DNA from 4 places in the Geobacillus sp. Y412MC52 genome. Region 1 is predicted to be linked to each of the others. Evidence: predicted binding sites of a transcription regulator. Region 1 holds the regulator's gene; each other region holds the start of a gene.

The links. Region 1 encodes Rex, which represses fermentation and respiration genes when NADH is low (regulators of the CRP and FNR family bind a similar motif). Its sites were predicted from a motif close to TTGTGAAATATTTCACAA; they were not measured.
Region 2: the regulator Rex is predicted to act here: its motif matches at 2,656-2,673, upstream of nsrR (nitric oxide-sensing transcriptional repressor NsrR).
Region 3: the regulator Rex is predicted to act here: its motif matches at 1,934-1,951, upstream of ric (iron-sulfur cluster repair di-iron protein).
Region 4: the regulator Rex is predicted to act here: its motif matches at 2,221-2,238, upstream of GYMC52_RS10330 (cytochrome ubiquinol oxidase subunit I).

The regions. Positions count from the first base shown of each region.
Region 1 covers NC_014915.1:251,194-256,094, forward strand. Annotated here, with positions in the region: gene GYMC52_RS01395 (ABC-F family ATP-binding cassette domain-containing protein) at 1-1,834, opposite strand, end outside; gene moaC (cyclic pyranopterin monophosphate synthase MoaC) at 1,931-2,419, shown strand; gene GYMC52_RS01405 (redox-sensing transcriptional repressor Rex) at 2,435-3,076, shown strand; gene tatA (twin-arginine translocase TatA/TatE family subunit) at 3,094-3,246, shown strand; gene tatC (twin-arginine translocase subunit TatC) at 3,267-4,010, shown strand; gene GYMC52_RS01425 (YdiK family protein) at 4,194-4,373, opposite strand; gene GYMC52_RS01430 (CPBP family intramembrane glutamic endopeptidase) at 4,370-4,901, opposite strand, start outside.
Region 2 covers NC_014915.1:1,715,345-1,720,245, forward strand. Annotated here, with positions in the region: gene GYMC52_RS08510 (helix-turn-helix transcriptional regulator) at 1-95, opposite strand, end outside; gene purU (formyltetrahydrofolate deformylase) at 205-1,107, opposite strand; gene hmpA (NO-inducible flavohemoprotein) at 1,332-2,567, opposite strand; gene nsrR (nitric oxide-sensing transcriptional repressor NsrR) at 2,739-3,182, shown strand; gene speE (polyamine aminopropyltransferase) at 3,489-4,364, shown strand; gene GYMC52_RS08535 (acyl-CoA dehydrogenase family protein) at 4,438-4,901, opposite strand, start outside.
Region 3 covers NC_014915.1:747,722-752,622, reverse strand. Annotated here, with positions in the region: gene glp (gephyrin-like molybdotransferase Glp) at 1-766, opposite strand, end outside; gene GYMC52_RS03825 (methyl-accepting chemotaxis protein) at 816-1,772, opposite strand; gene ric (iron-sulfur cluster repair di-iron protein) at 2,057-2,764, shown strand; gene moaA (GTP 3',8-cyclase MoaA) at 2,866-3,891, opposite strand; gene modB (molybdate ABC transporter permease subunit) at 3,945-4,607, opposite strand; partial or broken gene GYMC52_RS03805 (Crp/Fnr family transcriptional regulator) at 4,897-4,901, shown strand, end outside.
Region 4 covers NC_014915.1:2,104,538-2,109,438, reverse strand. Annotated here, with positions in the region: gene GYMC52_RS10345 (MBL fold metallo-hydrolase) at 1-443, shown strand, start outside; gene GYMC52_RS10340 (PAS domain-containing sensor histidine kinase) at 515-1,534, shown strand; gene GYMC52_RS10335 (response regulator) at 1,515-2,144, shown strand; gene GYMC52_RS10330 (cytochrome ubiquinol oxidase subunit I) at 2,461-3,807, shown strand; gene GYMC52_RS10325 (cytochrome d ubiquinol oxidase subunit II) at 3,804-4,832, shown strand; gene cydS (cytochrome bd oxidase small subunit CydS) at 4,829-4,901, shown strand, end outside.

The sequences.
Region 1 (4,901 bases):
TCTCATAGTCGCCGTAAACGGATGGATCACAAAGTTGCTGCTCGATCTCAGCGATTTGTGCTTCAAGCGCTGCAATCTCGGCTTCGATTTCATCCAAGCGGCGTTGGCGCTGGCGCCGTCGTTTTTTTTCCTCTTTTTCTTGCTCGTACGTCGTTTTGGCAGAATCACTTGCCGTTTCTGTCGGGCGGACGTTCAGGAGCGCCAGTTCACGCATTTCTTCTTTTTTGGCGATGTAGTAATCATAGTCGCCTAAGTATTCCGTTAGGCCTCCGCTGGAAAGTTCAAACACCTTTGTTGCGATTCGGTTGATGAAATAGCGGTCGTGGGAAACGAACAAAATCGTTCCCGGGTAGTCGATGAGCGCTTGCTCGAGCACTTCTTTGCTGTCGAGGTCTAGATGGTTTGTCGGTTCGTCCAAAAGAAGGACATTTGCTTTTTGCAGCATCAGCTTGGCGAGCGAAAGGCGTGCTTTCTCCCCGCCGCTTAAAGCGGAGACCGGTTTTAAAACGTCATCGCCGGAAAACAGGAAGTTGCCGAGCACGGTGCGAATTTCTTTTTCCGTCTTTTCGGGGTAGGCGTCCCACAGCTCGTCAAGCACCCGTTTGTTCGATGACAAATCAGCTTGGTCTTGATCGTAATAGCCGATTTGGACGTTTGCGCCGTAGCGGAGCTCTCCTGTTTGGATAGGGAGTTTTCGGGCGATCGCCTTCAGCAATGTCGACTTGCCGATGCCGTTCGGCCCGACTAGGGCGACGCTTTCGCCGCGCGTGATGCGGAAGCTGATTTGGCGGATGATGGGTGCACCGTCGCCATAGCCAACGGCTATGTCTTCAGCGGTGAGCACTTCATAGCCGCTCGGTCGATCGATCGAGAACGAAAAGGAGGCTGATTTTTCATCGCCGACAGGCCGTTCGAGCCGTTCTATTTTTTCCAGTTGCTTTCGCCGGCTTTGCGCCCGTTTGGCCGTCGAGGCACGGGCGATGTTGCGCTGGATGAAGTCTTGGAGTCGGGCGATTTCTTCTTGCTGTTTCTCGTACCGTCTTAACTCTTGTTCGTATTGCTCGGCCCGCAACTCCAAATAGCGGCTGTAGTTGCCGGCATAGTGTTTGAGCGTGGCATTCGACAGTTCGTATACGTCGGTGACGATTTTGTCTAAAAAGTAGCGGTCGTGGGAAACAACCAGGACGGCACCGGGATAGGCTTGCAAGTACTGCTCCAGCCAGGCGAGCGTCTCAAGATCCAAATGGTTCGTCGGCTCGTCCAAAATCAATAAATCCGGCTTGGACAACAGCAATTTCCCAAGGGCAAGCCGCGTCCGCTGTCCGCCGCTTAACGACGAGACCGGCGTTGTTTTATAATCATATGAGGAAAACTGCAGCCCGTGCAAAACGGAGCGGATGTCGGCTTCGTATTGGTAGCCGCCTTGTTCTTTGTATTGTTCTTGCAGCTCGTCATACGTTTTCAGCGTTTTTTCATAGCGAGCTGGATCGGCGAGTACGTCTGGGTCGCCGAGTTGCATGCTGAGTTCGGCGAGCTGTTTTTCGAGTCCTAGAAGCGGGGTGAATACCTCAAGCATTTCGTCCCAAATGGAACGCGGCGAGTCGAGCCCGCTGTTTTGCGCCAAATAGCCGATTTTGATATGGTTTGGTTTGATGATTTTGCCGCTGTCGAAAGAGAGTTCACCGGCGATGATTTTCAACAATGTCGATTTTCCCGCTCCGTTGCGGCCGACAAGGGCAATTCGGTCGCGGGACTGTATTTCTAGTTTTATATTCGATAAAATAAGGTCAGCGCCGAAATATTTCGTGAGCCCGTGCACTTGCAAAATGATCATGTCCGTCACCTCGCGAATAGTTTAACGTAAGTCGCGAAAACGGTCAAAGACGAATGATGAAAAATCGTGTATAGTGTATAAATGGAGGAGATTGTATTGTCATCGTTCACTCATTTCAATGAACAAGGGCGCGCGAAAATGGTTGATATTACGCACAAAGAAGATACTGTGCGAGTGGCTGTGGCGCAAACGAGCGTGACTGTCAGCCGGGAAATTTACGAAAAAATGACGAGCAATGCGATCGAGAAAGGGGATGTGCTCGCCGTCGCTCAAGTGGCGGGGGTGATGGCGGCGAAGAAGACAGCTGACCTTATTCCAATGTGTCACCCGCTTATGTTAAAGGGTGTGGACATTGCTTTTGCTTGGGAAAACGATGGAGAAGCGCATAAGCTCGTCATCACGGCAACGGTGAAAACGAAAGGGAGCACAGGAGTGGAAATGGAAGCGCTGACGGCCGCTTCGGTCTGTGCGTTGACAGTGTACGATATGTGCAAGGCGCTTGATAAAGGAATGGTCATCGGTCCGACGTATTTGGTCGAAAAAACGGGCGGGAAGTCTGGCCATTACCGACGGAAAACCGATTAGCTAGGGGATGAGATCATGAGCAACGAACAACCGAAAATTCCGCAGGCAACCGCCAAACGGCTGCCGCTTTACTATCGGTTTTTGAAAAACTTGCACGCTTCCGGCAAGCAACGCGTCTCCTCTGCCGAGTTAAGCGAGGCGGTGAAAGTCGATCCGGCGACGATCCGCCGTGATTTCTCCTATTTTGGCGCGCTTGGCAAAAAGGGATACGGGTATAATGTCAATTATTTGTTGTCGTTTTTCCGCCGGACGCTTGAAGAGGATGAGGTGACCGAAGTCGCCTTGTTTGGCGTCGGCAATTTAGGCACCGCCTTTTTAAACTATAATTTTTCGAAAAACAACAATACGAAAATCGTGATGGCGTTTGATGTCGATGAGCGGAAAGTAGGGACGACAGTCGGCGGGGTGCCGGTTTATCATCTCGATGAGTTGGAGGAGCGGCTTCACGAAAACATCCCGGTCGCCATTTTAACCGTGCCGGCCGCCGCGGCTCAAGCGCTGACCGACCGCCTTGTCGCGCAAGGAATTAAAGGCATTTTAAACTTTACTCCGGCGCGGTTGAACGTGCCGAACCATATTCGCGTCCATCATATCGATTTAGCCATTGAGCTGCAGTCGCTCGTCTATTTTTTGAAAAACTATCCATCGCCATCGTAAAAAGGAGAGAACAACACATGAAATATTTGTTGCTCGTTGCTGTGATTTTGTTGCTGTTTGGCACGAAAAAGCTGCCGGAATTAGGGCGGTCGTTCGGCCAGTCGCTTCGCGAGTTTAAAGACGCCACAAAAGGGCTCGCTGATGACGAAGAAACGAAAACCGACCGATGACAAGGCAGGATGGGGAAACAATGAATGACAAAGAAATGTCAGTGTATGAGCATCTGGGTGAACTGCGAAAACGGCTCATCATCGTGCTCATCTTTTTTGCTGCGGCGCTTGTCGTTAGTTTCTTTTTTGTCGATGATGTCATTTTGTATTTGCAGCGAACGGCCGAGGCGAAGCATTTGACCATGAACGCCTTCCGCCTCACCGATCCGATTAAAGTGTATTTTCAGTTTGCCTTTGTCATCGCGGCTGTACTGTCGGCTCCGGTGCTGTTGTATCAAATTTGGGCGTTTGTCAGCCCCGGTCTGTATGAAAAAGAGCGGAAAGTGACGTTAAGCTATATCCCGGCGTCGATCGTTCTTTTTTTAGCAGGCGTCAGCTTCGCTTATTTCGTCTTGTTTCCGTTTGTCGTTCGATTTATGAGCCAGCTGGCTGACCAACTAGGGGTTCAACAAATGATCGGCATTAATGAATATTTTCAGTTTTTGCTTCAGCTCGTGCTGCCGTTTGGCATCGTGTTTCAGCTGCCGATCGTCGTGTTGTTTTTCACCCGCTTAGGGCTTATTACGCCGCAGCTTCTTGTTCGCATCCGCAAGTATGCGTATTTGGCGCTGCTTATTTTAGCGGCGGTCATTACGCCGCCGGATGTGCTGTCGCAAGTGATCGTCATGATTCCGCTCACCATTTTGTATGAAGGAAGCATTTGGGTGGCGCGCATCGGCTATCGGAAAGCGCAGCGAGCAGCCGAGGAGGAAGGCAATGAGTGAGGCGGGACGAAAAACATGGAGAGGAAAGCGAGCAAGGCCGGGCCAAACGAAGGGGCTGTCTCAAAAGCCGCAAAACAGGGCTTTGAGGCCGGCCTCTTGTTTTTTTGTTTCCATTTTCACGATATGATCGCCGTCATGAGATTGATGTTCTGGTCCCTTCCCGTGCGAATCACGGGAAGGGGGTCAGCGTTTTGAGGCAAAAAGAAGGCGAAGGGCGGTGCCGAAATCAAAGGCAGCGAGCGCCGCTAAAGCGATGGTGGAGACGTTCCAAACCGTTTCATGAGCACTTTCGATGGCCAAATACGTAAACATTGAGCCTAAGACGAAATACAGAAGCGAAAACAGCCGAGGGTTTCGCATCATAGCCAAACCCTCCAAACGGCGAGCGGCAGCTCGGACTGGCGCATCATTTTCTCAATCTCGTCGGCCAACAGCGTCTGCATGGCGACGACGAACGTATTCATGGCGACATGGGCGAAAATCGGCACGAAAATGCGTCCGGTTTTCGCGTATAAAAACGCGAATACCATCCCCATGGATGTGTACAGAAGCAAATGTTCCGGCTCCATATGGACAAGGGCAAACAAGAGCGAACTGACAAGCGCAGCAAGCCAAAAGTTGTATTTTTCATAAAGTGAGCCGAAAATGATTTTGCGGAAGATGATCTCTTCCAAAATCGGGCCGATGACGGAGGTGACGACGACCAACAGCGGCGTCAGGCGGATGATATCGATGATTTGCCTTGTATTTTCCGACCCTGGTTTGATGCCGAGCAGCCGCCATTCGATGTTGGCGGCGATGCTTTGCGCCGTGAGCGCCAAAAAGACGCCCAAGACCGCCCACATCCACGAGGAACCAAGCGGCAGCCGCCGCATCATTCGTTCGTTGCGG
Region 2 (4,901 bases), 1.5 Mb from region 1:
TAGAGCCGCTCCTGTTCGGTGAGCGTAATCAAATACAATTTTAAAAACGCACGTTGTTTTAACAGAAAACCGCTGGGCGTCCGTTTTTCTCCCATAGGCTTTTTCCCTCCTTCCCTACGGATGAAATTTCGCTCTTTGGGCGGCGAAATCCTGCTTGTCTTCATTATACCATGGGGGAAAGGAAAAATCCTCTCCCGCTTGGTTTCAATAAAACACGATCGTTTTGTTTCCGTGGATGATGACCCGGTCTTCCAAATGCCACCGAAGCGCCCGGGCGAGCACCGTTTTTTCAATCAGTCGGCCGATCCGCTTTAAGTCGTCCGGATGGTGGCGGTGATCCACGCGGGCGACGTCCTGCTCAATGATCGGCCCTTCATCCAAATCGTCGGTGACGTAGTGCGATGTGGCGCCGATCAATTTGACGCCGCGCTCATACGCCCGCTCATACGGACGCGCGCCGATAAAGGCGGGCAAAAATGAGTGGTGGATGTTGATGATCCGTCCCGGGAATTCAGCGACAAACGCCGGCGACAAAATTTGCATGTAGCGGGCAAGCACGATGGTGTCGATCTGATAGTCACGAAGCAGACGGATTTGTTCGGCTTCGGCGTCCGCTTTCGTTTCTTTCGTCACCGGAATATGCACATACGGGATGCCAAACGACTCGACCGTCTCGCGCAAGTCGGGGTGGTTGCTGATGACAAGGGCGATGTCGGCGATCAGCTCTCCCGCCTGCCATTGCCAAAGAAGTTCAAGCAGACAATGCTCGGCTTTGGAGACAAAAATCGCGATTCGCCGAATATCGTTGTGCAGCCGAAGCTGCCAACGCATCTGAAATTCAGCAGCGATCGGGGCGAACGCCGCTTCGATCTCTTCTTTTCGCTCGGCGATGTTCGGACAGTCGAACTCCAAGCGGAGAAAAAACGTCCCTCCCTCAGGGTCAGTCGAGTATTGGCTCGATTCAACGATATTCGCCCCTTGTTCGTACAGAAACGACGTCACCGCCGCGACGATGCCCGGGCGATCTGGGCAGGAAATAAGGATTCGAGCGCGTTGCTCGTAACCTTGCAAAAATGATTGCCAGCGATGTTGGCGAAATGTCGTCATGCGTTGTCTCTCCCTTTTCTTGCTTTTCCTTGCCATTCATCATACAAAAAATTCATGAACTTGCCAACAGGGAAGATAACAAAAGAGGGTGTCCCAAAAGGATCGGGACACCCTTTCTTATTACCGTATATAGGTATAAAACAATCATTAAGAAACAATATGTTGTGTTTTGTTAAGGAAAATGACCCTTTTGGGTCAGCCCCCTGGCAAGCGAAAAACCTCTCTCAGTCTTTCGTCAAATCGCCGGCCGGGCCGAAAAATTCGTAATGGATGTGCTCCTCTGGCACACCCCATTGTTTTAGAGCGCGATAGACGGTTTTCATAAACAGCACCGGGCCGCAGAAATAAAAGTCTGCGTCTTTCGTCGGGATCACGGATTGCATCCATGCAAGGTCAATCCGCCCTTCTTTGCCAAAATGTGGATGGCGGCGGTCCTCGTCGGATGGCGACTCATAACAAATATGATAAGAAAATGACGGGCGTTCCGCCAACATCCGAAGCTCCTTATCAAACGCGTGCACGCGGCCATTCAAAGCAGCATGCAAAAACGCCGCTGGGCGGGTCGGTTGGCGGATGGCCAACGTATGCGCCATGCTCAAAAGCGGAGTGATGCCGACGCCGCCGCTGATGAACACAACCGGCGTCGTTTTGGACAAATCAAGCGTAAAATCGCCAGCTGGAGCGCTAAGCTCGAGCACGTCGCCCTCTTGGACATGATCATGCAAATAGTTGGAAACAATGCCGGCCGGCTTGTCCGCTGTAGCTGCTTCCCGTTTGACGCTGATGCGGTAATACCCTTTTCCAGGTGCATCCGATAAGCTGTATTGGCGAATATGCGTATACGTCTCGCCCGGAATCGACAGTTTGACGCTCACGTATTGACCCGGCAAATAATCACTGATGGCCTTGCCGTCTTCCGGCTCCAAATAAAACGAAGTAATGACGCCGCTTTCTTTCACCTTTTTCACGACGACAAATCGGCGAAAGTCACGCCAGCCTCCGTGTTTGGCCGCTGCCTCATCGTAGAGCTCTTTTTCCACTTGAATGAAAACGGATGCAATGGCTTCATATGCTTCCGCCCAAGCCGTGATCACTTCGTCGGTGGCGGCGTCGCCGAGCACGTCTTTGATCGCCAGCAACAAATGCTTTCCGACGATCGGGTATTGTTCTGGTTTGATTCCTAAGCTGCGGTGTTTATGGCCGATTTGCCGCACAACCGGCAAAATAGCATCAAGCTGGTCGATATAGCGCGCTGCCGCATACACGGCTGCGGCCAAGGCGCGTTGCTGCCGCCCTTGCTTTTGGTTGGCGTGGTTGAAAATATTGAGCAGTTCCGGATGATTGGAAAACATGAGTTCATAAAACCGCTTCGTAATTTGTTCACCATGTGTTTCCAAGACAGGCACCGTTGATTTCACAATTTCAATCGTTTTTGGATGCAATTTCGTTGTCGTTGTCATGATTTCATCCCCTTGTAAAACATGTATTTTTAATACATCTTTTATTCAACCATGAGCACTGCGAAAAAGCAATATTTCAAATACATCTTTAATAAATTGTTCACAATTCTTCGTTCGAATCAGGTGTGGTACAATGGGATCAAGAATGTCGCTTAAAGGTTGTGAATCACGATGCAGTTGACGAACTATACGGAATACGCCTTGCGCGTCCTCTTGTTTTTAGGCGCGCTTGATGAAGAAGAAAAAACAAACATCAAAGACATTGCCGCTGCCTTTTCCATTTCAGAGCATCATTTAAGCAAAATCGTCTATGAACTTGGCAAACTCGGCTACATTGAAACGATCCGTGGGCGCAACGGTGGAATCCGCCTTGCGAAACGCCCCGCGGAGATTGTCATCGGCGCGGTTGTTCGCGAAACGGAGGAAAACTTGTCGCTTGTCGAGTGTTTTGCCGCCCACGGCAATGAGTGCGTCTTAACGCCGGTATGTCGGCTTCGCTTCGCACTTCACGAGGCGTTAGAGGCGTTTTTGCGTGTGCTGGATGCGTATACGCTCGCCGACTTGCTTGAAGACCGAGCGTCGCTTCGTTCTTTATTGAAAGAGCGGCGCGGTTGAGAAAAAACTCTCTGGCTATAAGCTGGATGGCGTTTGGCAGGCACACGATCACTAAGCATCGCTCTACGGAAGGAAGACGCGGGATGATGCGAAACCGATGGCGGCCTTTGCGGCGATTGGCCTTTGCGCGGGATGTGGCGGCAAGAACGATCATCAGTTAGAAAAACGAAACCAGTCGTCAAACATGGGCGGCGGGATGAATACGTCCGGCACCGGCCGATCACATCCCCTTTGTTTGCCACAAGACGAAGAATATATTAAGATTAGAAAGGTGTGAAAACATCTGCATGACTAAAGGAGGTCACAATGAAACACGAGGGAAACGCTTTGCCACCTTACTTGCATATGGACAATGGAGAGCTCTGGCTCACCGAAGATGACCGGGACAACTTAAAAATCAGCTACCGTATCAAAGAGGTGATTTTTGCCGAGCCGTCTGAATACCAGCATGTGATGATTTTGGATTCGTACGATTTCGGCCGCATGCTCGTACTCGATGGCGTCGTGCAAACGACCTCAATTGATGGCCATATTTATAACGAAATGATTTCGCACGTGCCGCTGCAGTTTCATCCGCAGGCGAAACGGGTGCTCATCATCGGCGGCGGCGACTGCGGCGCAGCCCGTGAGACGGCGAAATATGCTCATCTTGAAGCCATCGACATGGTGGAAATTGACGAAAAAGTTGTCCGGGCGTGCAAAGAGCATTTGCCAGCCGTCTCCGGCAACTTATCGGATCCGCGCGTGCGGTTTATTTATGATGATGGCGTCAAGTTTGTGCAAGGGAAGGAAAGCGTCTACGACGTCATTATGATCGACTCGTCCGACCCAGTCGGCCCGGCGGAAGCCTTGTTTTCACCGGAGTTTTACGCCAACGTCCATCGCGCGTTGAAAGAGGATGGGCTGATGGTCTGCCAAAGCCAGTCGCCAATTTTCCATCTGGATATTTTGAAGCGGACGTACCGCAATATTCGCGAACTGTTCCCGCATGTGCTTGTGTACACCGCCGTGGTGCCGACGTATCCAGGAGGGTTGTGGAGCTTTACGATCGGCTCGAAACGGCCGCTCGATTTTCCGGCGCAGACTACCATTCCAAATGACACGAAATATGTGAACGATGGGATCTTTCGCCAATGTTTCGCGTTGCCGGCATTTTTGCGTTCGGCGCTTGAGGTGGAATAACCGCTTGGCATCAAAAAAGCTGTCCCCCACAAAGCAGGGACAGCTTTTTCGTGTTGCTTGAGTCCATTCTGTTTTATGGAGCAGGTGGGTTGTGAGACAATGCCCGCTTGGCAAGCCATTGAAGCGTCAAGTCATCCGCCGGCGGGTTGTAGAGCCCAGCGCGGACGTCACGGTAATACCGCTGAAGCGGATTGTCAGCAAACAAGCTTTGTCCGCCGACAATGCGCATCGCCCAATCGACGACTTCAAGCGCGGTATTGGTGGCGACCAATTTGGCTGTTGCCAACTCCTCTTTCATTTCCATCCGTTTTTCCGGATAGCGATCCCATAAATCGGCGACCGCGTACAGGAAATGGCGCGCATGGGTGAGGCGCCATTCCATTTCAGCGATTTTCCGCTGTACTTCTGGCGTCGAGGCGATTGGGTGAGGCAGGGTATTAGGCTGGTACGTCTTGGCAAAGCGAAGCGCCTCATTGCGCGCCGCAATGGCGATGCCTAAGTAACAAGCCGGCACGTGCAACAGCCATCCTTGCGCCG
Region 3 (4,901 bases), 500 kb from region 1:
TGAGCATGTCCACTTGATCGAGCGCCTGGCGCACAGCGTGAAAACAAGCATCGAGGTCGTCGGCGAGCTGGCCCAAATAAATCGGCTCGGCGCCGCTTTTGAACACCTGCGCCTCGATCATGTAGGCGTTGCTGTTGCGGATTTTTCCCGGCACAAGCGGTTCAGAGACGTCGAGCAGTTCGCTGCCGGTCGCAAAAATGCCAATCCGCGGCTTTTTCGCCACCTTCACTTCGGCGTAGCCGAACGTCGCCAAGAGCGCCGCCACCCCGGGATTGATGCGCGTTCCTTTTTCGACAAGCGGCTGCCCTTTTTTCGCATCTTCCCCTTGAAACGAAATGTTGTCGCCAGGGCGGAACGGGCGTTTAATGGCCATATACGTTTTTCCATCCCGCTCGTACTGTTTAGCGAGCTCGAGCATGACGACCGCATCGCACCCCTCCGGAATTTGCGCCCCGGTCATCAAGCGCACCGCTTGAAACGGGCCGACGGGCTGCTTCGCCACTTGCCCGGCGCCGATCGTTTCAATGACTTCAAACTCGACCGGATGGTCAAGTCCCGCTCCTTCCGAGTCGGCGGCGCGAATGGCAAATCCGTCATACGGCGAGCGGTCAAACGGCGGCACATCATGGTCGGCACGCAAATCTTCGGCCAAATAGCGGCCGTACGACTGCCTTAGCGGCACGATCTCCTCTTCTCCTCTCCCAGCGTAACGCATCACCCGGGTGATGGCTTCCGCTACGGGAATGGGGGTTCGTCTTTCGACCATCTCTCTCTCTCCTTTCGATCATACGGCTGGCGGCAACGATATCGTCCTTTTAACGTTGTTGCCATTGTTGCAGCCGTTTTATGCCTTCCGCCAACTTTTCATCAACGACACTCGCATCGGCGATGTGTTGCAAAATCATCTCCCGCGTTTCGCCAAACAAAGCGGTGGACTGTTCGAGCTCTTGCCTCACTTCATCCGCATAGCGGTATTGTTCCTGAATATAGTTTAGCACGTCTTGGGCCCGATTTTCGACTCGATCGATCAGTTCCATCATCGCCGACCATTTCCGCGCTGTATGAATGCTCATTTGGACAACCGTTTCGATCAAAGACGAAATGGCCTCCGTCTGCTCAAGCGACCGCTCGATTTCCTGCTGCACAGCATCGGTTAACTGATGAATCGTTTCCGTGCTGTCCGCCGTATGCTCAGCCAATTTCCTCACTTCAGCGGCGACGACGGAAAACCCTTTGCCATGCTCTCCGGCACGGGCGGCTTCGATCGAGGAGTTTAACGCAATCAAATTCGTCTGTCCAGCAATTTCTTTAATCACTTTCACAATTTGTTCAATTTCTTGCGAGCGGCCGCGCAACCGATGCATCGCGGCCGATGTCGTTTCCATCTCACTGCCAAGCCGCCCCATCGCCTGCTCCATTTCTCCCGACATGCGGATGCCTTCTTTTGCTGCTGCGACCATCTGACCCGCCGTCTCCACCAACGCGTTCCCTTGTTCGCACAAACGGTCGGAGATCGCGTATGATGACTTGCTGAGCGTACTGACATTATCGACTTTTTCTTTCGTTCGATCAACGAGTTGGCCTAATACATGGTGTTGCCCGTTGACCACTTCATGCTGGTGAACGATGTCCTGCAACTCCCCAAGCAAACCGGCCACCGTCTCATGAACCGCTTCCTTTTGTCTCGTAAGCTTTTCTTTCATCTCAGCGAGTTGCCGCTCCAGTTCTGTTTTTTCCTCCTCCCACTGCCTTCCCTTCACCAACGCCCACATATCCGTCTCCCCTTTTCCTTCTCTGGATTTGCTTCTGTTGTCAACACGTTGTATGTTATCCGCTGAACATGTACGTTCTCAGTCATGAAAGCAGACACCGCCTCCGCAAAGAGTCAGCAGAAGTCTGCTTTTTTATTGTACGATAAAGAGGAAAAGTACTGTTGTGACGTTTATCACATGCATCGATGTCTACTTTTTTTTACGTATGTGAGATCCGTCACAACACCTTCGCGAAAAACACGGTATGCTGAAGCTGCAACGATTTGACGATGGAGGGATCCGAAATGGAACAGCGTTTTACCGAACAATCGTTGATTGGTGATGTTGTTACGCAATTTCCGAAAGCAGCCGACTTATTTAAAGCGCGGCGTATCGATTTTTGCTGCGGCGGACAGCGCCCGTTAAAAGAGGCCATCGAAGAGCGTGGACTGGATGGCGAAGCGCTCCTTCGCGAGCTGAACACCCTTTACGCGGAGGCGCAAAACAAGCCGACGGGAAACTGGAACGAAGCGCCGCTCGACGAACTCGTCGATCATATTGTAAGAACGCATCACCGCTATTTGAACGAGGAACTGCCGCAGCTCAGCCCATATGTCACGAAAGTGTTGCGCGTGCACGGCATGCACCATCCGCATCTGTCCCAAGTGCATAAACGGTTCCATGAGTTAAAAACGGAGCTTGAGCAACACTTGATTAAAGAGGAAACGGGCGCATTCCCGCTCATTTTGCAATTTGCCGACAACCCATCGCCGGAAAACCGGGAAGCGGTCGAGCGAGCCGTCCGCGAACTGGTCAATGAACATGACGCAGCCGGCGATTTGATGAAAGAAATTCGCGACATCACCAACGACTTCACCCCGCCGGAAGATGCGTGCGGCACGTATCGGCTCGTCTACAGCCGGCTCGCGGCGCTTGAAGACGACTTATTTACGCACATCCATTTGGAAAACAATATCCTCTTCCCGCGCGTGTTGGCGGCGGTGAAGGCATAAGCAGGCGAAGCCATTCCCCCATTTCTAAGGTAAAGGCAGGCGCATCGAGCGATAAAAAGCAGGGCTGCTTCTTCGACGGAAAGAGCAGCCCCGTTTCTTTGTTATCCCCCAATATACGACATTTCAATTTTCGGCCGTTGTTTCGCCGTTTCGGCTGTCCGTTCTTCCGAATAGCGATCCGTCCGCCGGTTCCAGACGGCTGTAATGAGCGCCTTCAGCTCCTCTTTCCCTGCCCCGGCGCGCAGTTTTTCTTTCAAAGACACACCTTTCGAGGCAAAGAGGCACGTATACAGCTTGCCGTCGGCGGAAATGCGCGCCCGTGTGCAGCTTTGGCAAAACGTTTCCGTCACTGAAGCGATAAAGCCGACTTCGACGTTCGTGCCCGCGTACCGGTAGCGGCTCGCCACCTCGCCGAAGTACTCGTGTTCGATCGGCTCGAGCGGGTGCATGGCGTTGATTTGCTCGTACATCTCTTTTTTCGTCACGACATGGGAGTAATCCCAGCCGTTCGTCGTGCCGACATCCATAAATTCAATAAAGCGGAGCGGAATGCCCAAGTCTTTAAAGTAAGCCGCCATCGGCACGATTTGCGAGTCGTTCCATCCTTTTTTGACGACCATGTTCACTTTGACGCCAAGCCCCGCCTCGCGCGCCGCTTCAATGCCTTTCAACACCGGAGCGGCGCCGACGCCGATGCCGTTCATGTTGCGGAAAATGTCATCGTCCAACGCATCCAAACTGACGTTGACGCGCTGCAACCCAGCCGCTTTCAGCCGTTTCGCCCATTTCACCAAATGGATGCCGTTTGTCGTAAGGGCAACGTCTCGCAAGCCGGGAATCATGGACAACCGCTCAATAAGCACATCCAAATCGCGCCGAAGCAGCGGCTCGCCGCCGGTCAGGCGGATTTTTTCCACCCCAAGCTCGACAAAGCATTCCGCCAACAGCGCCATTTCGTCAACGGTTAACAGCTGGTCTTCCGCCAGAAAGCGAAAATTCGGCCCGAACACCTCCGCCGGCATGCAGTAGACGCAGCGAAAATTGCATTGGTCGATGACCGACAGCCGCAAATCGCGCAACGGGCGGGACAGGCGGTCGGCGATCGTCACCCGGTCGCGCTCTTCCATGGCGCTCCCTCCTTTCCATATCATGGCCGCGTGATGTTCCAACGGCCTGCTCCTTATCGCTGCCAACGGCCTAGTTTCGCCGCACAAGACAATAAACTAAACGACAATCCAATCGTGACCGCCACCCATGCCCACGCCAACTCCATCCGCCCCGACTCCATCGCCATATAGACGGCGGTCGGGATCGTTTGCGTTTTGCCTGGGATGTTGCCGGCAAACATGAGCGTCGCGCCAAACTCCCCAAGGCTTCTGGCAAACGACAGCACCGCTCCGGACAACAAAGCGTTTCTAGCCAACGGCAGTGAAATATGCCAAAACACTTGGCGCTCGTTCGCCCCATCGATGCGCGCCGCTCCTTCAATGGCGGGGTCGACGGCTTCCAGCCCTGCTTTCGCCGCCTGGTACATGAGCGGAAACGACACAACAACCGCCGCCATCACCGCCGCGCCGGGCGTAAACAATATCGTTGTGTGAAACCACCTTTCCACCAGCTGTCCGATTAGGCTATGACGCCCAAACAAAACAACAAGCAAAAACCCGACGACCGACGGCGGCAATACAAGCGGCAGCATAAACACCGTCTCCACCACTGTCTTGCCGCGAAACCGGCGGCGCGCCATCCGTCTCGCCGCCGCTGTCCCGAGGATCGCGACAATCACGCCGGCAAGAAGCGATACGTTTATCGATAACCAAACGGGTGACCAAAATTCCGCCATGAATCAACCCTTCTCTGCTACATCTCCATCTCACTATACGAAAATGAGCAGCCATATGCTGTGATACTGCTCACATTGATTGTATCATATATGCACAGAAATCCGATTTAGAAAAATTTGTGACAACCCGCACAAAAGGGGGGCAACCGGTGATTTTTTTCACTCTCTCCCGCTGTGATGTTTTTTACAATAGAAGTAGTCGAACAAATGGAGATGTCGACAAAAAAAGCGATTCCTCCCCCACTTACTCCCTTTGGTCGTTGAAGTGGGGGTCTCCTCGCCAAAGACGATGAA
Region 4 (4,901 bases), 1.8 Mb from region 1:
AAGACATTGTGTTGATTGCAAGTCAAGAAGATGTACAAGCGATTCGCAAAGCGCTTGCTTATATTGGGTTGGACCGCATTGTTGCGTACATTGAACCAGTCGTTGCATTAAGCGGTGAAGTAGAGAGATATGAAGAAATTGATGTGCAACAATTGCGTCAATATTTACAAGACGAGCATTATCACCTTATTGATGTGCGCAATCAAGCAGAATGGGACGAAGGATATATTGAAGGGGCGCAACATATTATGCTCGGCGCGCTTGCTGATCGTTTAAACGAGATTCCAGAAGGAAAAACGTACATTGTTCAATGTCAATCAGGTGCGCGCTCAGCAATTGGCGCAAGTATCTTACAAGCAAAAGGGGTAAAACAGGTGCTGAATTTAAAAGGTGGGTATTTAGCGTGGGTGCAAGAAAAGCTTCCAATTGCCAGAAAAGCATAAGGACTGATTTCATCAGTCCTTTCTTTCAATTTTTTTCTTTTGACACCTATAATAGAGAAAGGAGGGTAAAAATGAAATTTTTGGATAGAATTTTTACTTACATTCAAGACGGGATCATTGTAATGGACCATGAGCGAACAATTGTCGAAATGAATCCAGCTGCTAAGCGACTCACTGGGTGGCAACTTGGCGAAAAAGTACCATATTGCTCGTTTTGTCAAAAGCGTGATGTACGTCAAGGTGAAGAGCGATGTTATTTAATTTCCACTGAAGAAGTGCCGTATTTTTTATCTGAAATGCCAACTTATCATGGACACTTAATTGATGTGGAAATGAGCACAGCGCTTATCCTTGAACAAGACGGTGCAAAATATTATTTGCTTGTACTTCGTGACCAAACGGTGAAGAAAAAAGAAGAAGAAGTACTTCATTCCAAATGGATGGTGAAAAAACTAACAGAAGCAAAAGAGGAAGAACATAAACGTCTCGCACAAGAATTGCACGACGGTGTTGGTCAGTCCCTCTACAGTATTTCTATTGCTTTAGATAATATCATACAACGTATACAGGATGAAAAGTTACACGCATATGTCAAAGAGGTACGCGAAGAACTTGGTCGTGTCATGGAGGATGTGAAGCTATATGCGCAACAACTTCGTCCGAAAAGTTTAGACGCACTTGGGCTCATTCCGACCATTCAATCGCTCATTCATTCATTTCAATCAAAAATGCCAAATATGTCGTTTTCACTTCAAACGAATGTATACACGCGCTTGTCGCCAACAGTGGAAATTAATCTTTACCGTGTCATTCAAGAAGCATTGCATAATGTCATGAAGCACGCAAAGGCAACAGAGGTATGTATAACAATCGAACGAGTGGGGCAAGAATTACACGTATCTATTAAAGATAACGGAGTTGGTTTCGAGGTTGAAGAAAAACGCGAAGGACTTGGCTTAAAACATATTCAAGAGCGTATTTCCCATTTAGGTGGAGAAACAATCATTACGTCTGCGCCAATGAAAGGAACAACGATTTTTGTATGTGTACCAATAGAAGGGAGTGAAGAGGATGAAAGTGTTGATCGTTGATGATCATGATTTAATTCGCAAAGGCATTCGACTACTCCTAGAAGGATTTCCGGATGTTGAAGTCGTTGGAGAAGCAAGCAACGGTTGCGATGCGATTACGCTTGCGTTGAAGCACCATCCTGATGTTGTTTTGCTAGACCTTTCTATGCCGACAGGGCTTGATGGATTTACAACCGCAAAAACAATCATGGATGAACTGGATACCAAAATCGTTGTTTTAACCATGCACGATGAAGAAATATATGTGCAAAAAGCCCTTCAACATAACATTCATGGCTACTTGTTAAAAAATAGTCAAACGAACGATTTGTACAAAGCATTGAAAGCGGTATGTCGAGGAGAACGGTTTTACCGTACACATATCCCACAAGAGAAACTAGAAAAAATAATCATGGAAAAAGAACCGAGATCTCCTCTTACAAATCGTGAGCGGGAAATTGTTCGGTTGACATTTTTAGGATATACCAATAATCAAATTGCGAACAAATTAAAAATCAGTCCTAAAACAGTTGAAAGCCATAAAGCGAACATTATGCAGAAGCTTGGTATTAAGGAAAAACATGAGCTCATTCAATACGCTTTAAAAAATCAGATTGCAGATTTAGTATAATTTATAAATTTTAGTGATCATTCTATGCATGTGATTTGAGATAAGGGGTCCCGATTCTTTGCTTTTCACAATAAATATGTGAAAAATGTCACAAATCATTCGCATTTGTAAGGGATAAGACGAGGATGTTTTGTGGGATAATAAAAATGACTAGTTTGTGATATTTATCATAAAATTTGTTGTGCATGAATGTCGATGGGAGAGGATGATCGTGGGGAAACGGCAAGAAATATGGCTTGTATGGATTAGTTTTTTGGCGGCGGCAGCCGTGTTTGTTTCGTTGATCAGCCGACTATTTTCTTAGGGGGGATGAACCGTGCGCGAATACGATCCGGTGTGGTTCAGCCGCGTATTGACCGAGTTAACATTAACGTTCCATATTATTTATGCCACGATCGGCGTCGGGATTCCGCTTATGATCGCCATCGCCCAGTGGGTCGGGATCCGCAAAAACGATATGCATTATGTTTTGCTCGCCCGCCGTTGGACGCGCGGCTTTGTCATTACAGTGGCGGTCGGCGTTGTGACCGGGACGGCGATCGGCTTGCAGCTGTCGCTTTTATGGCCGCATTTTATGCAGCTGGCTGGCCAGGTGATCAGTCTGCCGCTGTTTATGGAGACGTTCGCGTTCTTTTTTGAGGCCATTTTTCTCGGTATTTATTTGTACACATGGGATCGATTCGAAAACCAGAAAAAACATTTGCTTTTGCTTATTCCGGTGGCGGTCGGTTCTTCGGCGTCCGCGATGTTTATTACGATGGTGAACGCGTTTATGAACACACCGCAAGGGTTTGCGCTGAAAAACGGTGAGATTGTCAACATCGACCCGATCGCGGCGATGTTCAACCCAGCGATGCCGACGAAAGTCGCCCATGTGCTGGCGACGGCGTATATGACATCGGCGTTTGTTCTTGCTTCGATTGCTGCTTGGCATTTGCTCAAAGGCAACAGGCACATTTATCATCGCAAGGCGCTTCATTTAACGATGAAAGCGGCGTTGATTTTTTCGATAGCGAGCGCCCTTGTTGGCGATTTGTCAGGAAAATTTTTGGCTGTCTATCAGCCGGAGAAGCTCGCGGCCGCTGAATGGCATTTCGAAACGAGTTCCCATGCGCCGCTTGTGTTTTTTGGTATGCTTGAAGAAGACGGTGAAGTGAAATACGCGCTGAAAATTCCATACGCCCTTAGCGTCCTAGCTCATAACCATCCCGGCGCCATTGTGACCGGACTGAATGACATTCCAAAAGATGAGCGGCCGCCGCTGTACATTCATTATTTATTCGATATGATGGTGGCAATTGGCGTATTTTTAATGTTGGTCGCAACGGCGTATTGGCTCGGGTCGGTTTTTCGGTGGAAATGGACGACGAAAAAATGGTTTTTTGGCCTGTTAGCGGCGGGAGGGCCGCTGTCAATGATCGCGATTGAGGCCGGATGGTACTTGGCGGAAGTCGGACGGCAGCCGTGGATTTTGCGCGGCTATATGAAAACAGCAGAGGCCGCGACATCATCTGCCCATGTCGATATGATGCTTGTCTTGTTTTGCCTGCTATACCTCGTGTTAGGAATCGCAAGCGTAATAGTCCTTGTTCGTTTGTTCCGCCGCAACCCGGTTGAGCGGGAATTGGCGGAGGGCAATGGCAACGGGGAGGTGGCACTATGACGCTTGAAGTTATTGGCATTTCGGTGTTATGGCTGTTTCTGTTTGGTTATATTATTATCGCTTCGATCGACTTCGGGGCTGGTTTTTTCAGTGCCTACAGCCATTGGGCGAACAAACAGCATATTTTGCATCGCATCATTCAGCGCTACCTTTCGCCGGTGTGGGAAGTGACGAACGTTTTTCTCGTCTTTTTCTTTGTCGGCATCGTCGGCTTTTTCCCGAAGACAGCTTATTATTACGGATCGATTTTGCTCGTTCCGGCCAGCCTTTCGATTATTTTGCTTGCCATCCGCGGTTCATACTACGCGTTTCACACGTACGGGGGGACGGAGCGGAACTGGTATTTGCTCGCTTACGGATTGACAGGATTGTTCATCCCGGCATCGCTGTCCATCGTCTTGACGATTTCAGAAGGCGGATTTGCTGAAAAAAACGGAGACTCCCTGATGCTTGATTACGGCAAGTTGTTTGCCAGCCCGCTGTCATGGAGCATCGTGCTGTTAAGCGTCACAAGCGTTTTGTACATTTCCGCTGTGTTTTTGACGTATTATGCAGACGCGGCCGGGGATGAACGAGCGCGAGCGCTGTTGCGCCGCTATGCTCTTATTTGGAGCGGGCCGACGATGTTATCAGCACTGCTCATTATTTACCAGCTGCGCTACCATAATCCTGAACATTACGCAAATTTGTGGAACATGGCCTGGATGTTTGGCGTTTCTTTTCTCTTTTTTGCGCTCACCGTTTGGCTTCTTTGGCGGCAACGGCGGTTCGGCTGGGCGTTTATTGCGCTTTTGTGTCAATATGCGTTCGCCTTTTACGCCTACGGTATTTCGCACTATCCGTATTTGCTTTACCCGTATCTGACAATTTACGACGGGTTTACGAATGAGACAATGGCCATTGCGCTGATCGTTGCGTTTATTGCTGGCTTGTTGCTTTTGATTCCATCGCTCTATTTGCTGATGCGCCTCTTTTTGTTTAACAAAACGTACGTCAAAGGAAAATGGGAAGGAGGAAAAGGATGATGCAAACGTTTTTGATCACGTATGCACCGATGATTATCGTTGGACTGTCGGTCGTCGTCTCGTTCTGGG